Regions from separate parts of the Caldimonas sp. genome, predicted to be linked through region 1. Evidence: predicted binding sites of a transcription regulator. Region 1 holds the regulator's gene; the other holds the start of a gene.
The links. Region 1 encodes NrdR, which represses ribonucleotide reductase genes. Its sites were predicted from a motif close to CACNANATNTNGTG; they were not measured.
Positions count from the first base shown of each region.

Region 1 (9,171 bases):
CTGCTGCATTGGGCCGCCGAAGTGGGCACGCTCAAGGCAGCGGCCAAGGGGTGCGCCGGTACTGCTTGCGATTGGGCCAGAGCCAAAGCCTCACCCGCGCGCAATCCCGCTTCAGCAGCCTGGAAAGCGAGGCTGCGATCGAAGTGGTTGGCGGCCATCTTTTCTTCAAGCACGACGCCGCGCAAGCTGGCCACGCCAACCAACGTGATGACGACCAGCAGCACCAAGGCGATGATCAGCGCCGCGCCTCGTGGCCGATGGCTTGGACGGTGCAATGCACATACGGGGGAGGGTTTCATGGCAGGCGATTACGAAGACTGACGACGTGAAAGGCCCGGCGCTCCAGCGGCGCTGCATCGGTGCCCACGGCTTCGGTGCTGCGTTGAATGAGTGTCAAACGCGCAGCGACGACGCGAGTCCAGTCGCTGATCAGGTCGGCGTCCTGGTAGTTGTCGGGCAGGCTGCCATCGGCGTTCATTTCGAGGTAGCTGACTTGCAGGTCCTGCACACCTTCGGCGATTTCTTCGGTTTGGACCGTTGCATTGCCCACCAGGCGGGCGCGATACAAGGAGCGGCCGCCGCGGCCGTTGTGACCGATGTACCAGGTTTCGCTGGCGATTCCTTGCACGGTGCCGCCCGCCTGGAATTGGTAATTCGTCGGAGTGCCCGCACAACTCATACCCAGGCTGTCGACACAGTTTCCTGGCACGCCCGCACCTGCCGTGTGGCTAACCGAGCTTCCGTTGACGGCCGATATCTGAAACACGGCCAGTTGCCGGAAATCGCAGGCCACCGCGATTTGCCCGGACGCCAGGTTGTGATTGGCAGTGCTGAGGGTGAATGCCTGAGTGGACGTGTCGTGAGAGACGATGGCGGCGCCGGTGTTGCCATCGGCGCGAATGGCCAAGAATGCGTCGGTGCCGTTGACGCGTTGCCCCGCAGCGTTGCCAAAGTCAACGGCGCCAGCGGCTTCATCCGATTCGAAACCACGCAGCCCCGCACCCCAGTCGGCCCACCAATAGTTCGCTGCATTGCTGATGACGATGGCTGTGGGCAGGTTGCGTCCGCAGTTGGAGCCTCCCGCCTCGCGAAGGCTGCGTGCCATCAGCTCGAACGCGATGCGGGAGTGCTCCTGCATGCGCGAAAGCTGCTCGGTCGCGCGAAACGCCTGCCGGTTGGCCACAAAAATGTTGATAACGCCGCCGACGATGAACAGGCCGAGCAATAAAGCGATCATGAGCTCGACCAGGCCAATGCCGCGCGCGATTCGGGGTGTGGCGCGTTGGTTTGCGGATCTAGCAATCAGTGCGCTCATGGGGCGATCAAAGCTGGCTGGTGGTTTCGACCGTTTGGGTTTCACTGCCTTCGGTGCCCCGACTGTCATCCCAAATCACACGGACGGTGCATACGGCACCCTGACAGGAGATCTCGCCACAGGTGCTGTCGCGGTCGCCGAGCGTTTCCTTGAGTGCTTGCAACCACATTCGCTGATCGTTGGCGATCAAGCTGCCGCCGGACAGTACGGAGCACGTACGTCCCAGAACGTAGCTGCCTGCTCGGGCTTGATCCACGTTGGCGCGCATTGCATCGAGCATCATGTATGTCAGCGCAACGGCTTGGCTGCGCTCGTAGGCACTTTGGCTGTTTTTCAACGCTCGCGCTTGCAGGCCTGCGATGCCCAGCAAACCGATGGAGAGCACCAAGACGGCCACCAAGACTTCGATCAGACTGACGCCGCGAATGGGCCGGGCGCCAATGCGGTGGCGGCGTCTGGCACCGGCGATGCGTTCATTCGACATGGATGGAGCCTGTTCTGACACGGATGTTTCGGTTTTGTGCGCCCGCCGTGACGGTGATTTGGCCGGCAGTCACAAGATTGGCGCCGACGGCATTGTTGCCGCATGTGCACGAGTAAGGCAGGCCATCGGGGCGGAAGTCGATACAGGTTTGGCTCACGCTGGTGTTGGCTTGCAGCCGGCCCTGACGGATGGCCGCGTTCGACGTGGGAGTGCGAATGATCCAGTCGGTGTCGTTGGTGCAAAACCGATGAACTGCGTTGCGCCGCACGGCTTCGCTACGCGCGGTGTGCAGCGCGCCGATCAGCTCATTGACCTGCGAGGCCGCGCGATTGGTTTCGATGAGTTGACGGAAGCTTGGCACGCCAATGGCCAGCAAAATGGCCAGCACTGCCAAGGCCACCATCAGTTCCACCAGCGTGAAGCCACGAAGGCGGTTTGCGAAGTCGCCTGAGCGCGATGGATGGGGGTTCACGATCATTGTTCGTCTCGACGATGCGCAATCGGCAAGGGTCAGGCCGCTTGCGGCACTCGTAGGCTAACAGGTCGCGAACTCAGTTTGCCCTCGGGCCGACGAATGGCCTATCGGCCCCGACGTACGGAACGGCGAGTTCGCCCTCAGCGCCCGCGCCGTGAAGTTTCTCTCACCGCGTTCATGAACTCGCTGACGTCATCGAAACTGCGGTAGACGGAGGCAAAGCGGATGTAGGCGACCTTGTCCAGGCGCTTGAGCTCGCGCATGACCCATTCGCCCACACGGGTGCTGCTGACCTCGCGCTCGCCGCTGTGCAGCAGCGAGGTCTCGATGCGCGAGACGGCCTGGTCGAGCGCCTCGGCGCTGACGGGGCGCTTGCGCAGCGCCAGTGTCATCGAGGCGCGCAGCTTGGCCGGGTCGAACTCGGTGCGTCGCCCGTCCTTCTTGACGATGGACGGGTATTCGATCTCCGCGCGCTCGTAGGTGGTGAAGCGCTTGTCGCACCCCATGCAGCGCCGCCGCCGCCGGATCACGTCCCCCTCGTCGGATTCACGGGTCTCGACGACCTGGGTTTCCTCGTGGCCGCAGAAGGGGCAGCGCATGGCCGGTGGCGGGTGGGGTCAGCGGTAGACCGGGAAGCGGCGGGTCAGTTCGTGGACCTTGGCACGCACTGCGGCGATGTGGGCTTCGTCCTGGGGTTTGTCCAGCACATCGGCGATCAGGTGGGCGGTGGCCACGGCCTCGGCTTCGGTGAAGCCGCGGGTGGTCATGGCCGGCGAACCCAGGCGGATGCCGCTGGTGACCATGGGCTTTTGCGGGTCGTTGGGGATGCCGTTTTTGTTGCAGGTGATGTGCGCGCGGCCCAGCACGGCTTCCGCTTCCTTGCCGGTCAGGCCCTTGGGACGCAGGTCGACCAGCATCACGTGGCTTTCGGTGCGGCCGCTGACGATGCGCAGGCCGCGGGCCATCAGGGTTTCGGCCAGGGCCTGGGCGTTCTTGACCACCTGTTGCTGGTAGGCCTTGAACTGCGGCGACAGGGCTTCCTTGAAGGCCACGGCCTTGGCAGCGATGACGTGCATCAGCGGGCCGCCCTGGATGCCGGGGAAGATGGCACTGTTGATCTGCTTGGCCACGTGGTCCTTCATCAGGATGATGCCGCCACGCGGGCCGCGCAGGCTCTTGTGGGTGGTGGAGGTCACCACGTCGGCAAAGGGCACGGGGTTGGGGTAGACGCCGCCGGCGATCAGCCCAGCGTAGTGGGCCATGTCCACCATGAAGTAGGCGCCGACGGCCTTGGCAACCCGGGCAAAACGCTCGAAGTCGATGCGCAGGCTGTAGGCGGAGGCCCCGGCGATGATGAGCCTGGGCTTGTGCTCGTGCGCCAGGCGCTCCATCGCGTCGTAGTCGATCTCCTCCTTCTCGTTCAGGCCGTAGCTGACGACCTTGAACCATTTGCCGGACATGTTCAGCGGCATGCCGTGGGTCAGGTGGCCTCCTTCGGCCAGGCTCATGCCCATGATGGTGTCGCCCGGCTGCAGCAGCCCGAAGAACACCCCCTGGTTGGCCTGGGAGCCGGAGTTGGGCTGGACGTTGGCATGTTCGGCGCCGAACAAGGCCTTGAGACGGTCGATGGCGAGCTGCTCGACGATGTCGACGTATTCGCAGCCGCCGTAATAGCGCTTGCCGGGATAGCCCTCGGCGTATTTGTTGGTGAGCTGGCTGCCCTGGGCGGCCATCACGGCCGGGGAGGCATAGTTCTCGGAGGCGATCAGCTCGATGTGGTCTTCCTGGCGCTGGTTTTCCTGCTGGATGGCAGCCCAGATCTCGGGGTCGACGTTGGCGACGGTGGAGGTGGAGCGGTCGAACATGGCAGTCCTCTTCAGTGCGATGAAGTCCCTCTCGTAGTGCCGGCGGCGGCTGCGACAGCGCACCCGCATACCGCGTGCTGGATCGGAGGGCTGCCCAGGCGAACGGCGAAACGGCGGCGCCCGAGGCGGCCGCCGGCTGCACTTCCCGGTGGTTCACCACCTCAGGCGCTCACCCCGGGGCGGGGTGGGCCTTATCGCCAGTTGTGCAACGGCCGCAGTGTACTGGAGAACGCGGCACACCGGCCTGCGGTGCGCAGGAGCACCGCGGGCCGGGTGCCGCAAGCTGGGGATTCAGGAGGCCTGGGCCACCTGGGTGTCGGCGCTTGGCTGATGGGCAGCATTGGTCTCGGGCGCGGAGGCTGCGGCAGCCGGCGCCGTGGCCGGGGCGCTGGTGCGCACGAGTTGCGGCACCGTGACGGGCACCGGGCGGCCCTGGGCCACGTTGCGCAGGTGGTTGCGCTCGGACAGCACCTTGGCTGCATAGCCGCCGTCGTGGGGCAGGTTGGCCGCGCCCACGTACCACTTCAGGCCACCTTCCAGGCTGCCGGCGCGGCTGATGTACTCGCGCAGGATCTGGGCGCCCACGCGCAGGTTGCTCACCGGGTCGAAGGCCGCATGGGTGCCGCCGAAGGCCTCGTACTTGTCATCGTGGACGCGGGTCATGACCTGCATCAAGCCCTGGGCGCCCACCGGGCTCTGGGCGAAGGGGTTGAAGCTCGATTCGATGGCGATCACGGCCAGCAGCAAGGTGGGGTCCAGGCCGGTGCGTTCACCGACCTCCCAGGCCTCCTTGACCAACCGGGCCACCGGCTCGGGCGCGACGCGGTAGCGGCGCGAGATCCACTGGACGATCGCGGCCTGCTCCTTGCCGAGTTCGCGGGGGTCCGCGGCGGTGACGCGCCGGATGGCCTCAGGCTCGGCCAGCGCGGCCACGAGGCTCTCGTCCTCGCTCAGGCGTGCCTCCTGGCGCTGGAGCAGCCAGCCCAGGGCATGCTGTTCCAACTGGTGGCGCAGGTCGGGCCGGCCCAGGCCGAAGAGGGTCGCACCCAGCACGAGCAGGCCCAGCAGCGCCAGGCCGTTGTGGCTGATGTCGAGCAGGCCTTGGCCGACGTCCCGGACGAAAACCGAGACGCAGCGGGCCATCGACTGCGTTGTCTGCGACACCCGGTGCCGCAGGGTGTGGGTCGCTGTCATGTCACTCCTTTCCGTCCGCGGGGACCGGACGACCGGTGTCGTGGCCCGGCCTGGCCCGCGGAGATAATGCCCCGCCACCCTAGAAAGTCAGGCGCCTGCAGGATGCAAGGCCCGGGTGGGCGGTTGATGGCATTGGCAGCGTGAAGTGCACCGGCAGCCGGTGCGGGTTATCCCTGATGGGAGACGGTCGGATTCTAGGAAGGCTCGAAATAACCAGTCAAGCCTTTGAATCCGATTGCTAATTATGCAAGGTTATGAAGTACCGAGATTTGCGTGACTTTGTTGACAAGCTGGAGGCCATGGGCGAACTGCGGCGTGTTCACGAGCCAGTGTCCACTCACCTGGAAATGACGGCCTTGTGCGACCGTGTCCTCCAGTCGGGTGGCCCGGCGCTGTGGTTCGAGCAGCCGGTGGGTCACCGCATCCCGGTCCTGGGCAATCTGTTCGGCACCCCCAAACGTGTGGCCCTCGGGATGGGGGAGGAGGACGTGCAGGCCCTGCGGGGCATTGGCGAACTGCTGGCCCGGCTGAAGGAGCCCGAGCCGCCGCGCGGGCTCAAGGACGCTGGCCGACTGGTGCAGATGGCCAAGGCGCTGTGGGACATGAAGCCGGCCGTGGTGCGGCAGGCGCCGTGCCAGTCGGTGGTCTGGGAAGGGGCGGAGCTGGACCTCTCACGCCTGCCCATTCAGCATTGCTGGCCGGGGGATGTGGCGCCGCTGATCACCTGGGGGCTGGTGGTGACGCGTGGGCCGCAGTCGGTGCCTCATCCGCGTGTGCGCCAGAACCTGGGCATCTACCGCCAGCAGGTGATCGGACCGCGGCAGCTCATCATGCGTTGGCTCGCCCACCGGGGCGGCGCGCTGGATTTCCGCGAGTTCGCGCTGGCCCAGCCGGGCCGGCCCTTCCCGATCGCGGTGGCCCTGGGGGCGGACCCGGCCACCATCCTGGGGGCGGTGACGCCCGTGCCCGACAGCTTGTCGGAATACCAGTTCGCCGGCCTGCTGCGCGGCTCGCGCACCGAGGTGGTGGACACGGCCGTCGGCGAGGGGGCGACCCGGCTGCAGGTGCCCGCCAGTGCCGAGATCGTGCTGGAGGGGCACATCCCGGTGGCGGCGCCGGGGTACACGGGGACCTCGCCCCACGGTGTGCCCCTGAAGGAGAAGGGTGGCTACCTGCACGCGCTGGAAGGGCCTTACGGGGATCACACCGGTTATTACAACGAGCAGGACTGGTTCCCGGTGTTTGAGCTGTCGCGCATCACGATGCGCGAATCGCCGATCTACCACTCCACCTACACCGGCAAGCCGCCTGACGAGCCGGCCGTGCTGGGGGTGGCGCTCAACGAGGTGTTCGTGCCCATCCTGCGCAAGCAGTTTCCCGAGATCGTGGACTTCTATCTTCCGCCCGAGGGCTGCAGCTACCGTATGGCCATCATCAGCATGCGCAAGGCCTATGCGGGCCATGCCAAGCGCCTGATGTTCGGGGTGTGGAGCTTCCTGCGGCAGTTCATGTACACCAAGTTCATCGTGGTCACCGACGAGGATGTGGACATCCGCTCGTGGGCCGACGTGATCTGGGCCCTCACCACCCGGGCCGACCCGGTGCGCGACACCACGCTGGTGGAACACACGCCGATCGACTACCTGGACTTCGCCTCGCCGGTGTCGGGGCTGGGGGGCAAGATGGGCATCGATGCGACGAACAAGTGGCCCGGCGAGACGCACCGCGAATGGGGCCGCTTGATCACGATGGACGCGCAGGTGCGCTCGCGCATGGACGCGCTGTACGAGCGCTTGTTCTCATGAGGCCCACGGCGGGGCGTCGGGCCCGGTCATGGCGGGCGGTAATGGAGGCCTGCCTGCTCATTGGAAATGCGAACTGGCGTCCGGCGGCTGGCTTCGGTATCTTTGAGTCGCCTGCACGGTTGCAGGTGTTTCCGATGCGCAGTCTCTGCGCGTAAGGAGCCCCGGACTTCTTCCCTCCGGAGCCCCGAAACGTGGCGTCACGCCACCCCCCCTCCGGCCGGTCAGGCTCGGAGGGGTTTCTTCTTGGTGCGGTCGTTGTCTCAGTATCCCAGCACCAGGGCGAGCCACTCGCGCCAGGCGTGGCGGTTCTCGATCAGCCCTGGCAGGCTTGGAGACCAGTGGGCCAGGTGCGAGGTCTGCAGGGGCAGCAGCCCCATCGGCGCCGGCTGGATTGTCAGGCCGCTGCCACCCAGGGCCTCGGTGAAGGCTCGCTGTGCGCGCGGCATGTGCCAGACATGGGTGACGAGCACGATCTTGCGCACGCCGGCCTGGCGCAGCAGTGCCGCCGTGCGGCCGGCATTCTCGCGGGTGTCGCGCGAGCCGTCTTCCACCCAGCGCAAGGCGGTGCCGTGCTCTTCCCGTGCGATGCGTTCAGCCACTCGGGCTTCGGGCGTCACGGATTCAGGCAGTCCATACGGGATGCCACCGCTGTAGGCCAGCGGCAGGCCGGTCTGGCGCGCGAGCCACAAGCCGTAGCGCAGGCGTTGCAGGCCGGTGGCCGACAGGTCCGACAGGCGGTAATCCGGCGAGCGTGGCACCAGGCCCCCGCCCAGCACGACGATGGCCACAGTGGGATTGCCTTTGGCCTGGGCCTTGGCCTGGGTTTTCAGCTCATCGAGGTCGATGGGGCCGAGCGCCGGCGGCACCCTGAGCACGAAGGACTGGGTGACCCAGGCCCAGCCCGTGGTCGAGCCCAGCCACAACCCCGCACAGGCCAGCAACACCAGGGCGATGCCCAGCGCGCGGCGTGGACGCCATTGGCGCAGGCCGACCAGCAGCAGCACGATGAACACCCCGGGGGGCAGGACCAGGGCCAGCAGGTAAGGCAGATAGGGCGCGAGGCTGTCGGACATGGGCTGCAATCGAGGCCGGGGGGGACGCCGCGATTGTGCAGGAAAGCCCCTGCAGTTCATCGCCCCAAGCCGAGACCCGCGGCGAGCTTCGTTAAGCTTGGCGGCTTTGGAGCCTGGCGATGTCCGAAGCGCAAGAGATCACCCTGGCCGGAGGCTGCTTCTGGTGCCTGGAGGCGGTGTACGACCGCGTCGAAGGCGTGCTCGACGTGGAGTCGGGCTATTCGAACGGGAGCTGGCACAGCCCCAGCTACGAACAGGTGTGCTCGGGGCAGACCGGTCATGCCGAGGTCGTGCGCGTGCGTTTCGACCCGCAACGCATCAGTCTGCGGGAGATCCTCGAGATCTTCTTCACGATCCACGATCCCACGACGCCGAACCGCCAGGGCCATGATGTGGGGCCCCAGTACCGCTCGGGGATCTATTTCCACGACGCCGGGCAGGAGCGTGTGGCGCGCGCGATGATCGCCGAGCTGACGGCAGCCGGGGCCTGGAAGGACCCCATCGTGACCGAGGTCGCCCCGGTGGACAACTACTGGCCGGCCGAGCCCTACCATCAGGACTATTTCCTGAAGCATCCCGAGCAGGGCTATTGCGCCCATGTCGTTGCGCCCAAGGTGGAGAAGTTCCGCCGGACCTTCGCCCACAAGGTGCGCTCGGGATGATCGTCTGGCGTGATCTGAGCTTGCAGCATCCGCGCGGCCCGCTGCTGCGCTTTCCCGACCTGCGGCTGGAGGCCGGGCGCGTGCTGTTGCTGCGTGGGGCTTCGGGCACGGGCAAGTCCAGCCTGCTGGCCTTGCTGGCCGGGTTGCTGACGCCCACCACCGGCGAGATCGAGGTCGACGGCACGCCGCTGCACCGGCTGTCGCCGCGCCAGCGTGATGCCTGGCGTGCGGCCCGGCTGGGCGTGCTGCCGCAGCGGCTGCATCTGAGCGAAAGCCTGAGCGTGGCCGACAACCTGGC
Region 1 covers NZ_JBKBVU010000038.1:135-9,305, reverse strand. The annotation lists gene ACK42S_RS06045 (PilX N-terminal domain-containing pilus assembly protein) at 1-299, opposite strand, end outside; gene ACK42S_RS06040 (PilW family protein) at 296-1,315, opposite strand; gene pilV (type IV pilus modification protein PilV) at 1,323-1,799, opposite strand; gene ACK42S_RS06030 (GspH/FimT family pseudopilin) at 1,789-2,277, opposite strand; gene nrdR (transcriptional regulator NrdR) at 2,415-2,873, opposite strand; gene glyA (serine hydroxymethyltransferase) at 2,892-4,139, opposite strand; ZMP/ZTP riboswitch at 4,225-4,354, opposite strand; gene ACK42S_RS06015 (lytic transglycosylase domain-containing protein) at 4,431-5,333, opposite strand; gene ACK42S_RS06010 (UbiD family decarboxylase domain-containing protein) at 5,588-7,138, shown strand; gene ACK42S_RS06005 (YdcF family protein) at 7,399-8,211, opposite strand; gene msrA (peptide-methionine (S)-S-oxide reductase MsrA) at 8,331-8,873, shown strand; partial or broken gene ACK42S_RS05995 (ATP-binding cassette domain-containing protein) at 8,870-9,171, shown strand, end outside.

Region 2 (9,171 bases), on a different contig from region 1:
GCAAGCCAATGGCGTCGTGCTCCACGCCGGGCTGCCCGAGCGGGCCCAGGGCACTTATCCGCTCGTGCTGGCCAACATCCTGGCCACACCGCTCAAGCTGCTTGCACCGCTGCTGTGCGGCCATGTCGAACGCGGCGGCCACCTGGTGCTCGCCGGCATCCTGGAGCGCCAGGCCGACGAACTTCGCGCCGCCTATGCCCCTTGGCTGCACCTGCAAGTGAGCGATCGGGACGAGGGCTGGATCCTGATGACCGCCCGCCGTGACTGAGCCGCGCGTCCGCCGGGACGGGCCCCTCGTCATGGCATCATTCGCGCCATGAGCCTGGCCACCCGCTGCCCCGCCTGCCATACCGCCTTCCGTGTGGTGCAGGACCAGCTCAAGGTGTCCGAGGGATGGGTGCGTTGCGGCCGCTGCAACGAAGTCTTCAATGCCCTCGAAGGGCTCTTCGACCTCGAGCGCGACCCGGCCCCCACCAGCGGCACGGCCCCGACCTCCAGCCCTCCGGGAGACAGCCCGACCGCCGCCGTGCAGGCCGGCCTGGGCGCCTTGCTGTCGCGGGCCTCGAGCGACCTGGCTCCGCCACCGCCCCACGCCCGCCCCACGGCCGCTTCCCGGCCCCCCAGCCCCACCCGGCAGGACCAAGCCGGCGACGACGACGCCCCCACCACCTCCGAGGTGCTGGACTCGCGCTTCCTTGACCGCAGCACTTACGGCGCCCAGCACGACGGGGACGTGGAACACGGGTTCGCCGATGCCCGTCTGGACAGCCGCCTGCATGGCCAGGACGACCCCGACGCACCGCGCCCTGTGGCCTGGACACCCCGGGCCGGCCCGCCTCCCGCACCGGGCGCACGGCGCCGCAGCCCACGCGCGAACGATGCGACGCTGGATGACCCCGCCGCCACCCCCGGCTTCTTGCGACGGGCCGAGCGTGAAGCCCGCTGGCGCCACCCCGCAGTGCGTGCTGCGCTGAGCCTGGCCGCCTTGCTCCTGCTGGCCGGCCTGGCCTTGCAGTGGGGCCACCACGAACGCAACTGGCTCGCCGCCCACCACCCGAGTGCACGCCCCTGGCTGGAGCAACTGTGTGCCTGGACCGGCTGCCGTGTCGGCCCCTGGCAGTCCATCGATCATGTCGTCGTGGACAGCAGCAGCCTGACCCCCGGCGGCACGCCGGACAGCTACCGCTTGTCGGTGCAGCTGCGCAACCGAGCCGACGTGGCCCTGGCCGTGCCGGCCATCGAACTGGCACTGACCGATCTGCAAGGCGAGCTCGTCACCCGCCGCGCGCTGCTGCCCTCGGACTTCCGTGCCGGCGACACCCTTGCGGCGCGCGGCGACCTCACCTTGCGCCTGGACTTCCGCACCCCCGGTCACCGGGTGGCCGGCTACACGGTCGAAGCCTTCTACCCCTGACGATTTCCTTTGCCCGGAGCTTGTCCATGCCTGCGCTGATTTGCGGTTCCCTCGCGTTCGACACCATCACCAACTTCCACGGACGCTTTCGCGATCAGATCCTGCCGGAACAGATCCACATCCTGAACGTCTCCTTTCTCGTGCCCACGCTGCGCCGCGAGTTCGGGGGCTGCGCCGGCAACATCGCCTACACACTGCATCAGCTCGGCGGCACCCCGCTGGTGATGGCCGCCCTCGGCAGCGACGGGCAGGACTACCTCCAACGCCTGCGCGATTGGGGCGTGTCCACCGAATTCGTGCGGGTGGTCGAGGACCACTACACCGCCCAGGCGATCATCATGACCGACCTGGACAACAACCAGATCACCGCCTTCCACCCGGGCGCGATGGCGCAGGCCCACCTCACCCGCATCAGCGCACACCCGGACATCGCCCTGGCCATCATCGCCCCGGACGGACGCGAGGCCATGCTCGGCCACGCCGAACAGCTCGCTGCAGCCGGCATCCCTTTCATCTTCGATCCGGGCCAGGGCCTGCCGATGTTCAACGGCGAGGAACTGCGCCGCTTCGTGTCCCAGGCCACCTGGGTCGCACTGAACGACTACGAGGCCCGCATGCTGTGCGAACGCACCGGCCAGGACCTGGCCACGCTGTCGCGTTCGCACCTGCGCGGCGTGGTGGTCACGCTCGGTGAGCAGGGCTGTGAAGTCTGGGTCCAGGGCGAGCGTCAGCACATCCCGGGCGTGAAGGCCCAGGCCGTGGTCGACCCCACCGGCTGCGGCGATGCCTTCCGCGCTGCGCTGCTCTATGGCCTGGAGCGCGGCTGGCCCCTGGCGCGCTGCGCCGAACTGGGCAACCGGCTGGGGGCGCTGAAGATCGCCTGCAGCGGCCCCCAGAACCACCGCGTCGACCGGGCCGCGCTCGGCCTGTGACCCCCTGAAAGAAAAAACCCGGCCAAGGCCGGGTTCTTGGTGCACAGGGCGCCGCCCGCGCAAGCAGCGGCGCCCGAGCGCTCAGGGCTTGTTGCCCGTCGGGAAAGGCCAGGCCGCCTGCGGGCTCAGGGCCGTCTTGGCGGCAGGGGCTGCCGGCGCTGCAGGGGCAGCCGGGGCAGGGGCAGCCTTCGCAGCAGGCTTCTTGGCCGCCGGCTTCTTCGCAGCCGCCTTCTTGGCCGGCGCCTTCTTGGCGACGGCCTTCTTGGCGGCGACCTTCTTCACCGCCGCCTTCTTGGCGGGGGCCTTCTTCGCGGGCGCCTTCTTGGCCGCGACCTTCTTCACCGCTGCCTTCTTGGCGGGCGCGGCCTTCTTGGCCACGACCTTCTTGGCCGGGGCCTTCTTGGCCGCGACCTTCTTCACCGCTGCCTTCTTGGCGGGCGCGGCCTTCTTGGCCACGACCTTCTTGGCCGGGGCCTTCTTCGCAGCGGCCTTCTTGGCGGCCGGCTTCTTCGCTGCCGCCTTCTTGGCGGCCGGTTTCTTCGCAGTTGCCATGACGAATCTCCTTGATCAAGTGGCAAAGAGCACCGCGCCGCTCGATACAGCGCGGAGATTCACTGCCCAGGGTTCTGTCCTTGCGGGACGCCCCGGTGCGGTGAATGCGTTGGCAGGCAGTCCGGGCGGCTTCTGCGTCCGCTGCGTCTGGCCTGCAGATCCTGTTGTTTTTCGTTCATGCCCCGAAGCCCGGCCTCATGCCGCGGCGCTTCAATCCCAGGACAGCGCGCCACCGGACTGGTACTCGATGACGCGGGTCTCGAAGAAATTGCGCTCTTTCTTCAGGTCGATCATTTCGCTCATCCACGGAAACGGGTTCTCCTCGTTCGGGAAGAGCTCCTCCAGGCCAATCTGCGTGGCGCGCCGATTCGCGATGTAGCGCAGATAGCCCTTGAACATCGAGGCATTCAGCCCCAGCACGCCGCGCGGCATGGTGTCCTCGGCGTAGCGGTACTCGAGCTCGACCGCCTTGAGGAACAGCGCCTTGATCTCGGCGCGGAATTGCGGCGTCCACAGGTGCGGGTTCTCGAGCTTGATCTGGTTGATCAGGTCGATGCCGAAGTTGCAGTGCATCGACTCGTCTCGCAGGATGTACTGGTACTGCTCGGCCGCGCCGGTCATCTTGTTCTGGCGGCCCAGCGCCAGGATCTGGGTGAAGCCGACGTAGAAGAACAGGCCCTCCATCAGGCAGGCGAAGACGATCAGGCTCTTGAGCAGCGTCTGGTCGTTCTCCGGCGTGCCGGTCTTGAAGGCCGGGTCCATGATCGCGTCGATGAAGGGGATCAGGAACTCGTCCTTGTCCCGGATCGAGGGGATCTCATGGTAGGCGTTGAAGATCTCGCCTTCGTCCAACCCCAGCGACTCGACGATGTACTGGTAGGCGTGGGTGTGGATGGCCTCCTCGAACGCCTGGCGCAGCAGGAACTGACGGCACTCGGGCGCCGTGATGTGGCGGTAGGTGCCCAGCACGATGTTGTTGGCCGCCAGCGAATCGGCGGTGACGAAGAAGCCGAGGTTGCGCTTGATGATGCGGCGCTCGTCCTCGGTCAGGCCGTTGGGGTCCTTCCACAGCGCGATGTCGCGCGACATGTTGATCTCCTGCGGCATCCAGTGGTTGGCGCACGTGGCGAGGTACTTCTCCCAGGCCCACTTGTACTTGAACGGCACGAGCTGGTTGACGTCGGTCTGGCCGTTGATGATGCGCTTGTCGGCGACATTCACGCGGCGCGTGGAGACCGGGGCGGCGGCAAGCGCTGCCGCCTGGGGTGACGATGCCGCGGACCGCGCTGCGCCAGGCGTCACGGACACGGTCTGCATCGCAAGAGAGTTCGAAGCTTGGAGGTCTTCTTCCCAGGCCAACATGGTGGACTTCCTATGGGTGTGAATTATGAGAGTGTTGTGTTCAAACACCAAGCACTTCTTGACAACGACGCGATGAACTTGTTGCTGTGCTGCATCGAAATCGGCACTCGATGCAGCTCGTCATCGCAGCCTGGAGCGGGAACACACACGATGGAGGCGATGCGAGCACGCAGCCAGGCGCCGCGCCTCGCATCGCACAGGTCTGTGTTTACTGGCAGGCCTCGCAGGTCGGATCGTCGATCGCGCAGAACTTCACATCGGTCGCGGGCACGGCGGCCATCTGCGCACGCGCCTGCTCGGCCGCGGTCTCCAGCGCCGAGGCAGCGGACGTCACGCCGCCCTGCGTGGGCACGGCATTGAGCTGGCCCGTCTTCACCGTGGACTTCTCGGCATGCGTCGCGCCGATGGTGCGCAGGTAGTAGGTGGTCTTCAGGCCACGCTGCCAGGCGAGCTTGTAGGTCTCGTCGAGCTTCTTGCCCGAGGCGCCGGCCATGTAGATGTTCAGGCTCTGGGCCTGGTCGATCCACTTCTGCCGACGCGCGGCGGCCTCGACCAGCCACATCGGCTCGATCTCGAAGGCCGTGGCATAGAGCTGCTTGAGGTCCTCGGGCACACGGTCAATGCGGCGCAGCGAGCCGTCGAAATGCTTGAGGTCCATGACCATCACGTCATCCCACAGGTCCAGCTTCTTCAGGTCGCGCACCAGGTACTCGTTGACCACGGTGAATTCACCCGAGAGGTTGGATTTGACCGAGAGGTTGCCGAAGCAGGGCTCGATCGAAGCGTCCACGCCGATGATGTTGGAGATGGTCGCCGTCGGGGCGATGGCCACGCAGTTGGAGTTGCGCATGCCGTGCCGGGCGATGCGGCTGCGCAGCGCCTCCCAGTCCATCGTCGAGGAGGTGTCCACCTCGACGTAGCCGCCGCGCTCCTGCGCCAGCAGCTTCAGCGTGTCCAGCGGCAGGATGCCGCGGTCCCACAGCGAGCCGCGGTAGCTGGAATAGCGGCCACGCTCCTCGGCCAGCTCGGTGGACGCCCAGTAGGCGTAGTAGCACACCGCCTCCATGGAGCGGTCGGCGAACTCCACGGCAGCCTGGCTGGCATAGGGGATGCGCAGTTGGTACAGGGCGTCCTGGAAACCCATGATCCCCAGGCCGACCGGGCGGTGGCGCAGGTTGGAGTCGCGGGCCTTCTTGACGGCGTAGTAGTTGATGTCGATGACGTTGTCCAGCATGCGCATGGCCGTGGCCACCGTCTTCTTCAGCTTCTCGTGGTCGATGCCGCCGTCTTTGAGGTGCCGCGCCAGGTTCACCGAGCCCAGGTTGCACACGGCGATTTCCTGGTCGTTGGTGTTCAGCGTGATTTCGGTGCACAGGTTGCTGCTGTGCACCACGCCGACATGCTGCTGCGGCGAACGCACGTTGCAGGCGTCCTTGAAGGTGATCCACGGATGCCCGGTCTCGAACAGCATGGTCAGCATCTTGCGCCACAGATCGACGGCCCGCACCTTCTTGTAGAGCTTGATCTCGCCGCGCGCGACCATCTCCTCGTAGCGGGTATAGGCGGCCTCGAAGTCCTTGCCGAACTTGTCGTGCAGGTCCGGGCAGGTGGAGGGCGAGAACAGCGTCCACTCGCCGTTTTCCATCACCCGCTTCATGAACAGATCGGGGATCCAGTTCGCCGTGTTCATGTCGTGGGTGCGGCGGCGGTCGTCGCCGGTGTTCTTGCGCAGTTCGAGGAACTCCTCGACGTCCAGGTGCCAGGTTTCGAGGTAGGCGCACACCGCACCCTTGCGCTTGCCGCCTTGATTGACGGCCACGGCGGTGTCGTTGACCACCTTCAGGAAAGGCACGACGCCCTGGCTTTCCCCGTTGGTGCCCTTGATGTGGCTGCCCAGCGCGCGCACGCGCGTCCAGTCGTTGCCCAGGCCGCCGGCGAACTTCGACAGCAGCGCGTTTTCCTTGATGGCCTCGTAGATGCCGTCCAGGTCGTCGGGCACGGTGGTGAGATAGCAGCTAGACAGCTGCGAGCGGCGCGTGCCGGAGTTGAACAGGGTGGGCGTGCTCGACATGAAGTCGAAGCTCGACAGCACCTCGTAGAACTCGATGGCGCGGGCCTCGCGGTCGATCTCGTTGAGCGCCAGGCCCATGGCCACGCGCATGAAGAAGGCCTGCGGCAGCTCGATGCGCTGCTTGCGGATGTGCAGGAAGTAGCGGTCGTACAGGGTCTGCAGGCCCAGGTAGTCGAACTGCAGGTCGCGCTCGGCCTTGAGCGCCGCACCCAGACGGGCCAGGTCGAATTGCAGCAGCCGCTCGTCGAGCAGCTCGGCGTCCACCCCCTTCTTGATGAAGCCAGGGAAGTACTCGGCATAGCGCTGGTGCATCTCGGCCTGGGTGACCTCCTCGCCGAGGATCTCCTTGCGGATGGTGTGCAGCAGCAGCCGCGCGGTGGCGCGGGTGTAGGCCGGGTCCTTCTCGATCAGGGTGCGCGCGGCCAGGATGGCGGCCTTGTGCACCTCGTCCATCGGCACGCCGTCGTAGAGGTTGCGGCGCGTCTCGGCCAGGATGGGCTCGGGCTTGACGTCCTCGCCCAGGCCCTCGCAGGCGGACACGATCAGGGCTTGCAGGCGGTTCATGTCCAGCGGCACGCGGTGGCCGCCATCGACCACCATCAGCGCCGGCTGGGTCTGCTGGGCGGCGGCTTGCTCGCCCTGGCGCGCACGCTCCTGGGCGCGGCGCTCACGATAGAGCACGTAGGCCCGTGCCACCTCGTGGTGGCCGCCGCGCATCAGGCCGAGCTCGACCTGGTCCTGCACGTCCTCGATGTGGAAGGTGCCTCCGCCCGGGCGCGAGCGCAGCAGGGCGCGCACCACCGCCTCGGTGAGGCTGTCCACCGTCTCGCGCACGCTGGCCGAGGCCGCACCCTGCGTTCCGTGCACCGCCAGAAAGGCCTTCATCAGGGCCACCGCGATCTTGTGCGGCTCGAAGGCGACCACCGCACCGTTGCGGCGGATGATCTGGTAGCCGGCATAGGCCGAGGTGGTGGTACCGGCCGGACGGCCGGCGGCGGCGCTGAAGGCGGAGCCGGCGTGCGGCTCGGTGCTGGCGATGGTGGTCTGCATGGATTCCCCTAGATCTGCATACGGTGTGGCATGGCCCGCAGCGTCGGTGGCCGGGCAAGGTCCCAATGGCCGGCCCGACGGGCAGTCGTGCACTTGTTGTCTGGACATCTGCGCTGCGCGCGGCTCCGGCGGCTCGGCGGCCGGCCTGGCTGACGTGTGTCACCGTGTGTCGGAGGGGCGCACGGCATCGCAGTGAAAAACACTATATCTAGTGTACCGGACCGTTTCAAGCGCTATCCCTAGTGTCCGAAGGACACGCAATGCAGGATTGACGAATGCGGGATTTGGTGCTTGCGCTGCCCGTGCGACGAAGCGCTCGAACCGCCTGACCGGCCGCCAGGCCGCAGCACGACGGCCACCGCGCGAGCGCATCCAGGCTGGATGCGGGCTGGCGCCGCGTCGTTCGGCGCCAAGCCGCGCCGGCATTGGCGTGGGCGTCAGCTCGCCGTAGGGTCCAGGGGGGTGAAGCACGCCGGCGGCCAGCCCAGCAAGCGTTGCAAGCCCTCCCAATCGAAGGCCGCGCCGGGGTCGGCCTTGCGAAGCGGGGCCACATGTTCGTGACCGGTGACGTGGGCGATCGGATACGCTGCGCGCAGATCGCGCAGCAAGGCGGCGAGCACGCGGTACTGCACCGGCGCGAAGGCCTCGCCCTCCAGGCCCTCGAGCTCGATGCCCACGCTGAAGTCGTTGCAGTTCTCGCGCCCCCGGAACGCAGAGCGGCCTGCATGCCAGGCCCGTCGGTCGCAGGAGACGAACTGCAGCAGCTCGCCGTCGCGCCGCACCACGAAATGGGCCGACACCTCCAGCCCGCGCAGGCGTTCGAAGTAGGGATGCCGGCACACGTCGAGCCGGTTGGTGAAGAAGGCCTCGATCTCGTCACCGCCGTAGCGGCCCGGCGGCAGGCTGATCGAGTGGATCACCACGAGGTCGGGCACCGTGCCCGGGGGGCGTTCTCCCTGATTGGGGCTGGGCACCGCACGCGCGCCGGCCAGCCAGCCCTCGCGCCAGCGTGCGGCCGGCTCGCGCGCCGGCTCAGTCGGCGGCATCGCCATCGGTGGCCACGCCATGCTCGGCCACCATCACGCCCAGCCGCGCCATGCGGTAGCGCATCTGCCGCAGGGACAGGCCGAGGCTGGCACCGGCCGCGGTGCGGTTGTAGCGGTGCCGCTCCAGCGCACGGATGAGGATGTCGCGCTCGACGGAGTCGAGGTAGGCCTCCAGGTTGGACGGCAAGGCCGGCTCGCCGGTGGCACCGCCGTGCGCCGTCGAAGGCGGTGCGGGGGCGTCGAGATCCTGGGACTGGGTGTCGCCGTCCAGGTCGTCGGGCAGGGACAGCGCCCCTTCGTCGACCCAGTCGCCGCCGGACAGGGCGACGGCGCGGTGCAGCAGGTTCTCCAGCTCGCGCACATTGCCAGGGAAGGCATAGCGACGCAATTGCTCCAGCGCCTGCGGCGCCAGCCGCGGGGGCGGCCACACGCCGGCATCCTGGGCGATGCGTTCGAGCACACGCTCGCAGATGGCCGGCAGATCCTCCAGGCGCTCGCGCAGCGGCGGCACACGGATCTGGATGACGTTGAGGCGGTAGTACAGATCCTGACGGAAGCGCCCGGCCTGCACCTCGGCGGCCAAGTCCTTGTGAGTGGCGCTGATGATGCGCACGTCCACCGGCGTCTCGCTCACCGCCCCCACCGGGCGCACGGCACGCTCCTGGATGACGCGCAGCAGCTTGGACTGCATCGACAGCGGCAGGTCGCCGATCTCGTCGAGGAAGAGGGTGCCGCCGCGCGCGG
Region 2 covers NZ_JBKBVU010000054.1:5,263-14,433, forward strand. The annotation lists gene prmA (50S ribosomal protein L11 methyltransferase) at 1-268, shown strand, start outside; gene ACK42S_RS07665 (DUF3426 domain-containing protein) at 317-1,414, shown strand; gene ACK42S_RS07670 (carbohydrate kinase family protein) at 1,441-2,346, shown strand; gene ACK42S_RS07675 (histone H1-like DNA-binding protein) at 2,428-2,898, opposite strand; gene ACK42S_RS07680 (ribonucleotide-diphosphate reductase subunit beta) at 3,109-4,260, opposite strand; gene ACK42S_RS07685 (ribonucleoside-diphosphate reductase subunit alpha) at 4,469-7,381, opposite strand; gene ampD (1,6-anhydro-N-acetylmuramyl-L-alanine amidase AmpD) at 7,819-8,427, opposite strand; gene ACK42S_RS07695 (sigma-54-dependent transcriptional regulator) at 8,414-9,171, opposite strand, start outside.
Region 2: the regulator NrdR is predicted to act here: its motif matches at 7,582-7,595, upstream of ACK42S_RS07685 (ribonucleoside-diphosphate reductase subunit alpha).